DNA from 3 places in the Streptococcus pyogenes genome. Region 2 is predicted to be linked to each of the others. Evidence: predicted binding sites of a transcription regulator. Region 2 holds the regulator's gene; each other region holds the start of a gene.
The links. The regulator Rex, encoded in region 2, represses fermentation and respiration genes when NADH is low (regulators of the CRP and FNR family bind a similar motif). The targets are predictions, from matches to a motif close to TTGTGAANTANTTCACAA.

Region 1 (3,290 bases), 690 kb from region 2:
AACTGTACCATCTTCGTTTAAGAAGACGCCGCGGTGAACTGGAGAGTTACCAGTTTGTTTAGAGTAAGCAACGTTTGAAGTGATGGTAAGAAGTGATACTGAAGCCTCAGCATTCTTGTAAAGTTTGTGGCTTGCAAGACGTGTGTGGTAAGCTTCCATCAACCATTTCGCGATGTCATCAACACGGTCGTCATCTTCACCGTAACGAGGGAAGTCACCTGTTACTTCGTAGTCATAGATGTAGCCATTTTCATCGCGGATAGTTTTAACAGTTGCGTATTTAATAGCTGACAAGGTATCAACTGTGTTAGCGAAACCACAGATACCGAATCCCATGTTAGCACGTTGGTGTGTTGGCAAGAAGGCCATTTGAACTGCTTCGTAGTTGTATTTATCAGTCATGTAGTGGATGATGTTAAGCGCATCTACATAAGTATCTGTCAACCAGTCAAGAGATTTCTCAAAGTTAGCCATAACTTCGTCGTACTCAAGAACTTCTGATGTGATTGGTTCAACAACGTTAAACACTTTGTAGTCTCTGTGAACATCATCGTAACCACCGTTAAGACCAGTAAGAAGGGCTTTAAGAACGTTTACACGAGCACCGAAGTATTGGATGTTATGACGTTGTTCTTCATTTTCTGGGTCAAGTGGTGACACACAACATGAAATACATGACATTTCACCATAACCTTCTTTAGCCATTGTTGTCACACCTTCATATTGGATAGAAGAGTGCTTGTGGCTCATTTTCATACAGTAGCGACGGAATGTTTCTGGCAGTTGGTCAGTCCAAAGAACAGTCAAGTTTGGTTCTGGAGAGTTACCAATATTATCAAGCGTGTTCAAGAAACGGTAGTCCATCTTAGTTACACGGTGACGACCATCGTTACCCATACCAGCCATAGAAGTTGTGATGAATGTTGGGTCACCTGAGTAAAGCGCATCGTAAGCTTTCGTACGACCAAATTTTACGGTACGGAGTTTAAGGACAAAATCATCAACAAATTCTTGGATTTCTGATTCTGTAAAGGTACCGCGAGCAAGGTCACGTTCTGCAAAGATATCAAGAACGATTGGCACACGTCCAAGAGAAGTAGCAGCACCGTTGATCACACGACATACAGCCATGAAAGCGATGTTTACCCATTGGATAGCTTCTTTAACGTTTTGTGCTGGGCGACGAACATCAACTCCGTAAAGGTCACCAAGTTTAACCACTTCACCAAGAGCTTGGTATTGAAGGTTAACTTCTTCGCGAAGACGAATGGATTCTTCATCGATTTCAGTGATAGCATTCCAGTCATTGACTTTTTCTTGCATCAAGTAGTCAGCACCGTAAAGAGCAAGACGAGCGTAAACACCGATGATACGTCCACGTGAGTAAGCATCTGGAAGACCAGTTACAGTGTGGGCATGACGAGCGCGACGAATATTTGAAGTATAAGCGCGGAAGATACCGTCGTTAACAGTTGTCACATACTTAGTAAAGATTTCATGTACTGCTGGGTCTGGTTCATAGCCGTTTTCTTTAAGGGTCGTTTCCGCCATACGGATACCACCTTTTGGCATGAAGTTCAATTTGAACAATTCATCGTTTTGAATACCATAAATTAATTCATTTTCTTTATCGATGAAACCAGCAGGAATGTCAGCAATTGAAGTTGGACGAGTATCGTATGGGAAACGTGTAGCTTCATAGTGTGCTTTTGTTTCTTCGATAACTTTTTTGATGTGAAGTGAACGTTCAGTAGCACCAGCCAAGAAAGATTCATCGCCATCGTATGGGGTGTAGTTAGCTTGTACAAAACGTGAGACACTTGCTTTTTCTTTCCAGTCAGTTCCTTTAAAGCCTTCCCAAGCTTTTTCGAAAACATCTGTATTGGTTTTAACAGTTGCCATAAATTTCTCCTTAAATTCTAGTAACAAAGCGATCTGTTACATTTACAATTCTAAGTTTAACACATAGGAAACGTTTTCCCAAGCAAAATTCTTGACAAAATTAAGATTCTTTTATAATACAGATTGTTGAAACAGTCACAAACTGTATTAGAATGTATTTTTTTGGCTTTAGATAGCCTAAAAGGTATAATAGAGAAAGGAGGGACTTATGCTTATTTTTCCACTGATTAATGACACGTCACGAAAAATCATCCATATTGACATGGATGCCTTTTTTGCTGCAGTTGAGGAAAGGGATAACCCTGCTTTAAAAGGAAAGCCTGTTGTGATTGGGAAAGATCCAAGAGAAACAGGTGGTCGCGGAGTTGTTTCCACTTGTAATTACGAAGCGAGAAAATATGGCATTCATTCGGCCATGAGCTCTAAGGAAGCTTATGAGCGTTGTCCCAAAGCCATTTTTATTTCAGGAAATTATGAAAAGTATCGAACAGTTGGAGACCAGATCCGCCGTATTTTTAAGCGTTATACTGATGTGGTAGAGCCTATGTCCATTGACGAGGCTTACCTTGATGTGACTGATAATAAGTTGGGGATTAAGTCAGCCGTCAAAATAGCCAAGCTGATTCAGCATGATATCTGGAAAGAAGTAGGATTGACCTGTTCAGCAGGTGTGTCTTATAACAAATTTTTGGCTAAATTGGCTAGTGATTTTGAAAAACCTCATGGCCTCACTCTAGTCTTGAAAGAAGATGCCCTGTGCTTTTTAGCCAAACTCCCCATTGAAAAGTTTCATGGTGTTGGTAAAAAATCAGTTAAAAAACTGCATGACATGGGGATTTATACAGGACAGGATTTGTTGGCAGTTCCTGAAATGACCTTGATTGATCATTTTGGTCGGTTTGGTTTTGACCTTTACCGTAAAGCGAGAGGCATCAGCAATTCTCCTGTCAAGTCTGATCGGATACGCAAGTCAATTGGCAGTGAGAGAACCTACGCTAAACTGCTTTATCAAGAAACAGACATCAAGGCAGAGATCAGTAAAAATGTTAAGCGCGTGGCCGCTCTCTTACAAGACCATAAAAAGTTAGGCAAGACCATTGTGCTCAAAGTGCGTTATGCTGATTTTACCACCTTGACAAAACGTGTCACCTTGCCAGAATTAACCAGAAATGCCGCACAAATTGAGCAAGTAGCTGGGGATATTTTTGACAGCTTAAGCGAAAATCCTGCTGGTATCCGCCTGTTAGGGGTAACCATGACCAATTTGGAGGATAAGGTAGCTGATATTTCCTTGGACCTATAGGAGAAAGAGTGCTCTATCCGTCCGCCTCATTTTGGAGAAAAAAGAAGCTGATTAGGGATTTCCCTAATCAGCTTCTTTGGTCCAT
Region 2 (3,290 bases):
ACACCACTTAGTCCTAATGTGATTAGGGCGATGACAGCAGCTATGCAAGATAACTTTGGTAACCCCTCTAGTATTCATTTCTACGGTCGCCGAGCCAATAAAATCCTTCGTGAATGCCGACAAGCTATCGCTAGAAACTTGGGGGCAAGTGAACAGCAAATTATAGTAACGTCCGGTGGAACTGAAAGCAATAATATGGCCATAAAAGGCTATGCTTTAGCTCATCAAGCAAAGGGCAAACATCTCATCACAACTACTATTGAGCACCACTCTGTGCTTCATACCATGGCCTATCTCGAAGAGCGATTTGGTTTTGAGGTCACTTATTTGCCTTGTCAAAATGGACAAATAAATTTATCTGACTTAAAACAAGCCTTGAGAGATGACACCATTTTGGTAAGCATAATGTATGCCAATAACGAAACAGGTGACCTGTTACCTATTAAGGACATTGGGAATCTGCTCAAAGACCATCAAGCTGCTTTTCATGTTGATGCCGTTCAAGCTGTTGGCAAACTCAAGATTATTCCTAGCGAACTTGGGATTGACTTTTTATCTGCTTCTGCTCACAAATTTCATGGTCCTAAAGGATGCGGCTTTTTATACAGTAACGGACAACCAATCGACCCTCTTCTTCACGGGGGTGATCAAGAAGGAAAGCGACGCGCAAGTACTGAAAATATGTTAGGTATTATTGGTATGGCACAAGCTTTGACTGATGCTATGACTTGTCTTGACCAATCAACTGATCACATTATTAGTTTACGTCATCACTTGATTAGCCTCCTAGAAGGACTACCCTACTATATTAATCAAGGTACTCATTATCTTCCTCATGTTCTCAATATTGGATTTTTAGGCTACCAAAATACTATTTTACTAACACAACTTGACTTAGCAGGCATTGCAGTATCAACTGGTTCTGCTTGTACTGCTGGAGCTGTTAATCCAAGTCATGTTTTAGCTGCGTACTATGGGGATGACTCTTCTCGTTTAAAAGAATCAATTCGTATCAGTTTTTCAGATCAAAATAGCATTGAAGATGTTAATCAATTAGCTCAAACATTAAAAAATATTTTAGGAGGAACAGATGGCTTTTGAAAAAGAAATTAAGCTTAAAGACTGTAAATACCTTTATACAATCAGTCCAAACATTAAAAAATATACCCTAAGAGATACTACATTTAGTCAAACTAAAGTAGGGCACTACCAATTAATACGTTTACTCGAAAAAATACCTAATTCAGGGGATGGTTTCCCTTTAAAAATCACTATTAATAAAGAACTCACAGGGTTTAAATTAGCTATCACCGATCAGTCTGGTCTTAGATTAGTTAATATTTTTAAAACAAAAGATAATCAAATCCTTCAAGATAAATTTTATTTCTTGATGGACAGCCTTGTAGAACGTGAAATTTTTAGCAAAACAGTCGTCTAATCAACTTTAAATTTTGTTTTTTTAGTCATATCACAATGTCAATAAATGATTTCGCTTCTATTGCTATTAATTCATGTTGTTCATTTTGACTGTCATAACTTACTTTCCTAATGAATACTATTATATAGTGCTAAAACTAATTTTAGCTTTTTTAACTCATACAAAAACAATCAAAATGTTGCATTTTTCACAATCTTTTTGTTACAATAAAGACAGACATATTTAACGAGAAATCTACAAGGAGTAAAATAGTGGTTATTGACAAATCTATTCCAAAAGCGACTGCAAAGCGCTTATCACTTTATTACCGTATTTTTAAACGATTCCATGCTGACCAAGTTGAAAAAGCCAGTTCTAAACAAATTGCAGATGCAATGGGAATTGACTCTGCTACTGTACGCCGTGACTTTTCTTATTTTGGAGAATTGGGGCGTCGTGGGTTTGGCTATGATGTTACCAAATTGATGAATTTTTTTGCTGACTTGCTTAATGATCACTCTACAACAAACGTTATCTTAGTTGGATGCGGTAATATAGGGCGTGCTCTATTACATTACCGCTTCCATGATCGTAATAAGATGCAAATTGCCATGGGTTTTGATACCGATGATAACGCTCTTGTTGGTACTAAAACAGCTGATAATATTCCAGTCCATGGTATCTCATCTGTCAAAGAACGGATTGCGAACACTGACATTGAAACGGCTATCTTAACGGTTCCCAGCATTCATGCTCAAGAAGTTACTGATCAACTTATTGAAGCAGGAATCAAAGGAATCTTGAGTTTTGCTCCTGTTCACCTACAAGTTCCTAAAGGAGTTATTGTTCAATCTGTCGATTTGACCAGTGAGCTCCAGACACTACTCTATTTTATGAATCAAAATCATCTAGATTAAGGAGGTATAATGACCAAACCGATTATTGGAATAACTGCAAATCAAAGACTAAATATGGCTTTGGATAATCTCCCATGGTCATATGCACCTACTGGATTTGTACAGGCAGTCACTCAATCTGGGGGGCTGCCGCTTCTTTTACCCATTGGTGATGAAGCCGCCGCTAAAACTTATGTATCTATGGTTGATAAAATCATTTTAATTGGTGGGCAAAACGTTGACCCAAAATATTATCAAGAAGAGAAGGCTGCTTTTGATGATGATTTTTCACCAGAGCGAGACACATTTGAGCTAGCTATCATCAAGGAGGCTATAACATTAAAAAAACCAATCTTAGGGATTTGTCGTGGTACACAGTTAATGAATGTTGCCTTAGGAGGAAATCTTAACCAACACATTGACTCACATTGGCAAGAAGCGCCTTCTGATTTCTTATCACACGAAATGATTATTGAGCCAGACTCTATCTTATATCCTATTTATGGTCATAAGACATTAATTAATTCTTTTCATCGCCAAAGTTTAAAAACTGTTGCTAAGGATTTAAAAGTAATCGCTAGGGATCCACGTGATGGTACCATCGAAGCAGTCATATCAACCAACGATGCCATTCCTTTTTTAGGTGTTCAGTGGCATCCTGAACTTCTCCAAGGTGTTCGAGATGAAGATTTACAATTGTTCCGCTTATTCGTCAATGACTTCTGACTTAAAAAAGGGTTGATTTTTCTCGAAAACTATAATAATCTTTATAGCTAACGATAATGTGATCTAGACAGATAATGCCTAAATCTTCACATGATCGTTTTATTTTTTCAGTAAAGCAATAATCGTTAGAACTAGGTTCAATATTTCCTGAAGGATGATTATGAATAACAATGAGACTAGTCGCCATATTTTTACAGGCATAGTATAAAATTTCTCTTGGTTCTGCAAGTGAACGTCGGACAGTCCCAATA
Region 3 (3,290 bases), 860 kb from region 2:
ATCTGCTGTATGAATGGCAGCTGAGTGACCGAGTCCATTAAATTCAACCATTTGACGAGCTTTTTCAACACCGTCTTCACGTGATTCAGATTTTAAAACAGCAATGACTGGAGATAATTTTTCACGTGTTAAAGGCTCATTTTCTGAAACTTCTTTACATTCTGCAGCAAGAATATTGGTTCCTTCTGGAACAGTAAATCCAGCTTGTTCTGCAATCCAAGTAGCTGGTTTTCCTACAATATTTGGATTTAATTTTGCACCAGCACAGTTTTTGCTATTTGCTTTGGCACCAAAACAGAATTCTTCAAGAAGGGCTTTTTCTTTTTTATTTACAAAATAAGTATGGTAAGATTTGAATTCTGCTACAAAATCGTCATAGATTTCTTTATCGATGATAACAGCTTGTTCAGAGGCACAGACCATACCATTATCAAATGATTTAGACATCACAATATCATGAGCGGCTTGACGGATATTAGCTGATTTTTCAACATAAGCTGGAACGTTACCAGCACCTACCCCAAGGGCAGGTTTCCCACATGAGTATGCCGCTTTAACCATCGCATTTCCACCTGTCGCAAGGATAGTGGCAATGCCGTCATGATTCATCAAAGCATTTGTTGCTTCAAGTGATGGTGTTTCAACCCACTGCACACAATTTTCAGGAGCACCAGCGGCAATAGCAGCATCACGAACAATACGAGCGGCATGTGCTGATGATTCTTGTGCTGATGGGTGAAAGGCAAAAATAATTGGATTACGTGTTTTTAACGAAATCAAAGATTTAAAGATAGCTGTTGAAGTTGGGTTAGTTGTTGGTGTAATCCCACAGATAACACCCACCGGCTCAGCAATTAATGTCAAACCTGTCACATCATCTTCTTCAATAATTCCTACTGTTTTTTGATGGCGCATGTTATTAACCACATGCTCACAAGCAAATAGATTTTTTGTTGCTTTATCTTCAAAGACACCGCGACCTGTTTCTTCATAAGCATGTTTAGCAAGTTCACCGTGAGCATCCAAAGCAGCAACAGAAGCTTTGGCTACGATATAATCAACTTGTTCTTGGTCAAGCTTACGCATCTCTTCAAGAGCAGCTAAACCTTTTTGAACAAGAGCATCAATTGTCACAGAAACAGAGGTTGTTTCAACAGTATTATGTCCTTCAGTCATTTGAGACTCCTTTATATTGTTAAAAGTTTCACAATTTTGTTTACAAAATTATTATAGCACTTTTTGAAATTTTGTAAATCATTTCACAATAAATTTGTGAAGTTTTTTTCAAATTATTTCTGAAATCCTATGGTATCAATATTCTTCATTAACTTTTTTTCAGAAATATATCTAAAAAAAGCCGTTTTATTTCTGAAACCGCTTTCTTTTAAAAACCTCAAAGTACTACTATTTTACCATCATCATTTGTTCACAAGAAAAAGCCAGAGCACAATGGATCTGACTTATCTCTTAGACATTTTTTAACTTTATTTAGCTGGTTTTTTAGCTGACTTCTCAACAGCAGTCTGGATTGTGGAGACATATAGTTCTGCTCCTTGACTATCTTCACTATAATGAACACCATCACTGCCATACCAAATATCTGGATGTTCAACAGCAACTTTATACCAGTCTGCAATAGTGACATACTTGTATTTTTTGGACAATTTAAGACCATAGTCTCTAGCTTCTGCAACCTGACTGGCATTTTTGGCATTATATGGAGAAACCAAAACTAAACGATGACCTTTTGGCAATGCCTCAATAAAAGACTGAACTGCTTGAGAATAGTTGTCAAGCGAGTTAACACCTACTGCTAAGACAACAGTCTTAGATAGACTCTTAGATTTAATTTGGTTATTAAATAAATCGAAAGCTTCTTTAAAATTCCGACTGACCGCTGCATCCAGTTGCGCTTGTGGCATAATTTGTGAGAATGCTGCACTAGAGCGTAATGCTACAGAATCACCAATAATACCTACGTCACTCAAAGCATTAGCGTCTCCTGCAGCTAGTGTATGTGTCCGCTCCATATTACTTTGAGCCTGTTGTAGGGAACTGACCAACAATTGTTTCTCAAACTTACCAACTTTAGGCGCTATCATACAAGTTCCTAAAGTTAATAATGCTAAGGCGAGAGACCCTCCTACAATCCACTTATAGTAAGGAGAACAGTCAATTTCTAAACCAAGCAGGTTTGGTTTTCTCCCTTGGACCAAAGGTTCCACAATATAGTAAGACACAGTGGCAAACAAGATTGAAAAGAAAACTGTTAGAATAACTGCCAAAATATGAGACATTAATTGGCTAAAAATAATGTAAAATGGCCAATGGAAGAGGTAAATCCCATAGCTAATATCAGCTATATAAGTGATAGCTTTAGGCTCTTGTACATCTGGTGTTTGCTCATGAAGAACACGCGCTGCATAAATCATAATTGATGCGAATAAGCTAGCCAAAGCAAAGCCAAATAGATAGGTCGTGATATGGTTAAAATCCAATGTGACCGTTAGCACAAGCAAAAGTGTAAATGCTCCAATCATAGCAGCAAGGACATACTGGCGCGGCCATAAACGTACATTTTTTTGAAATCGAACAGTAGTCTCGTTAATACCTGTTATCGTGGCAAACATCGCCCCTAAAAAGAAGGGAAAACTGTGAGAAAGACTCGAAAAATAAATCAGGGAAAAATTTGAGGTCATAAAAGATCTTATAAACATGCTCAAGAAACTAATAGCAAATATTCCCAAAGAAATCAAAAACAGTAGTCCTCTCAGTTGTTTCTGAGTCTCCTTGCGTCTAGCTAATAACCAAACAAATACACCCCAAAACAAGTAAAAATGAACTTCAATAGCTAAGCTCCACGTATGAACAAAGAGATGTGGAATAAATTGGCTTTCATAACTACTTCCCGTCAATATTTCATAAATATTAGTGGTAAATCCTAAAACAGCTGTAATCTGACTTCCTATATTAGCAATGAAATCCTTCTTAATTAAAAACGTAAAAGGAATGGTCAATAAAATCATTAACACCAAAGGAGGAACAATTCGATAAAAGCGTCTTTTTAAAAAACCGATAATATCGATAGACTCTTTTTTTGTGTATTCATCAATCAAGAGGGCTGTGATTAGATATCCTGAAAAGGTGAAGAAAATGTCAACACCAATAAAACCTCCTGGAAATACATTTTTAAAAAAGTGGTAGAGTAAAACCAGTAAAAGTCCTGTTACCCTAACAAACGAAAACCATTTTATTCTCATTTTTGAAATATCCCCTGTTTAAAAATCCCT

Region 1: the regulator Rex is predicted to act here: its motif matches at 2,026-2,043, upstream of pflB (formate C-acetyltransferase).
Region 3: the regulator Rex is predicted to act here: its motif matches at 1,248-1,265, upstream of adhE (bifunctional acetaldehyde-CoA/alcohol dehydrogenase).

What each region holds. Positions count from the first base shown of each region.
Region 1 covers NZ_LN831034.1:1,605,702-1,608,991, reverse strand. The annotation lists gene pflB (formate C-acetyltransferase) at 1-1,902, opposite strand, end outside; gene dinB (DNA polymerase IV) at 2,111-3,205, shown strand.
Region 2 covers NZ_LN831034.1:911,986-915,275, reverse strand. The annotation lists gene B6D67_RS04915 (cysteine desulfurase family protein) at 1-1,101, shown strand, start outside; gene B6D67_RS04910 (DUF1831 domain-containing protein) at 1,091-1,438, shown strand; gene B6D67_RS04905 (redox-sensing transcriptional repressor Rex) at 1,690-2,334, shown strand; gene B6D67_RS04900 (gamma-glutamyl-gamma-aminobutyrate hydrolase family protein) at 2,344-3,039, shown strand; gene radC (RadC family protein) at 3,041-3,290, opposite strand, start outside.
Region 3 covers NZ_LN831034.1:56,195-59,484, reverse strand. The annotation lists gene adhE (bifunctional acetaldehyde-CoA/alcohol dehydrogenase) at 1-1,176, opposite strand, end outside; gene B6D67_RS00345 (acyltransferase family protein) at 1,485-3,260, opposite strand; gene B6D67_RS00340 (MORN repeat-containing protein) at 3,257-3,290, opposite strand, start outside.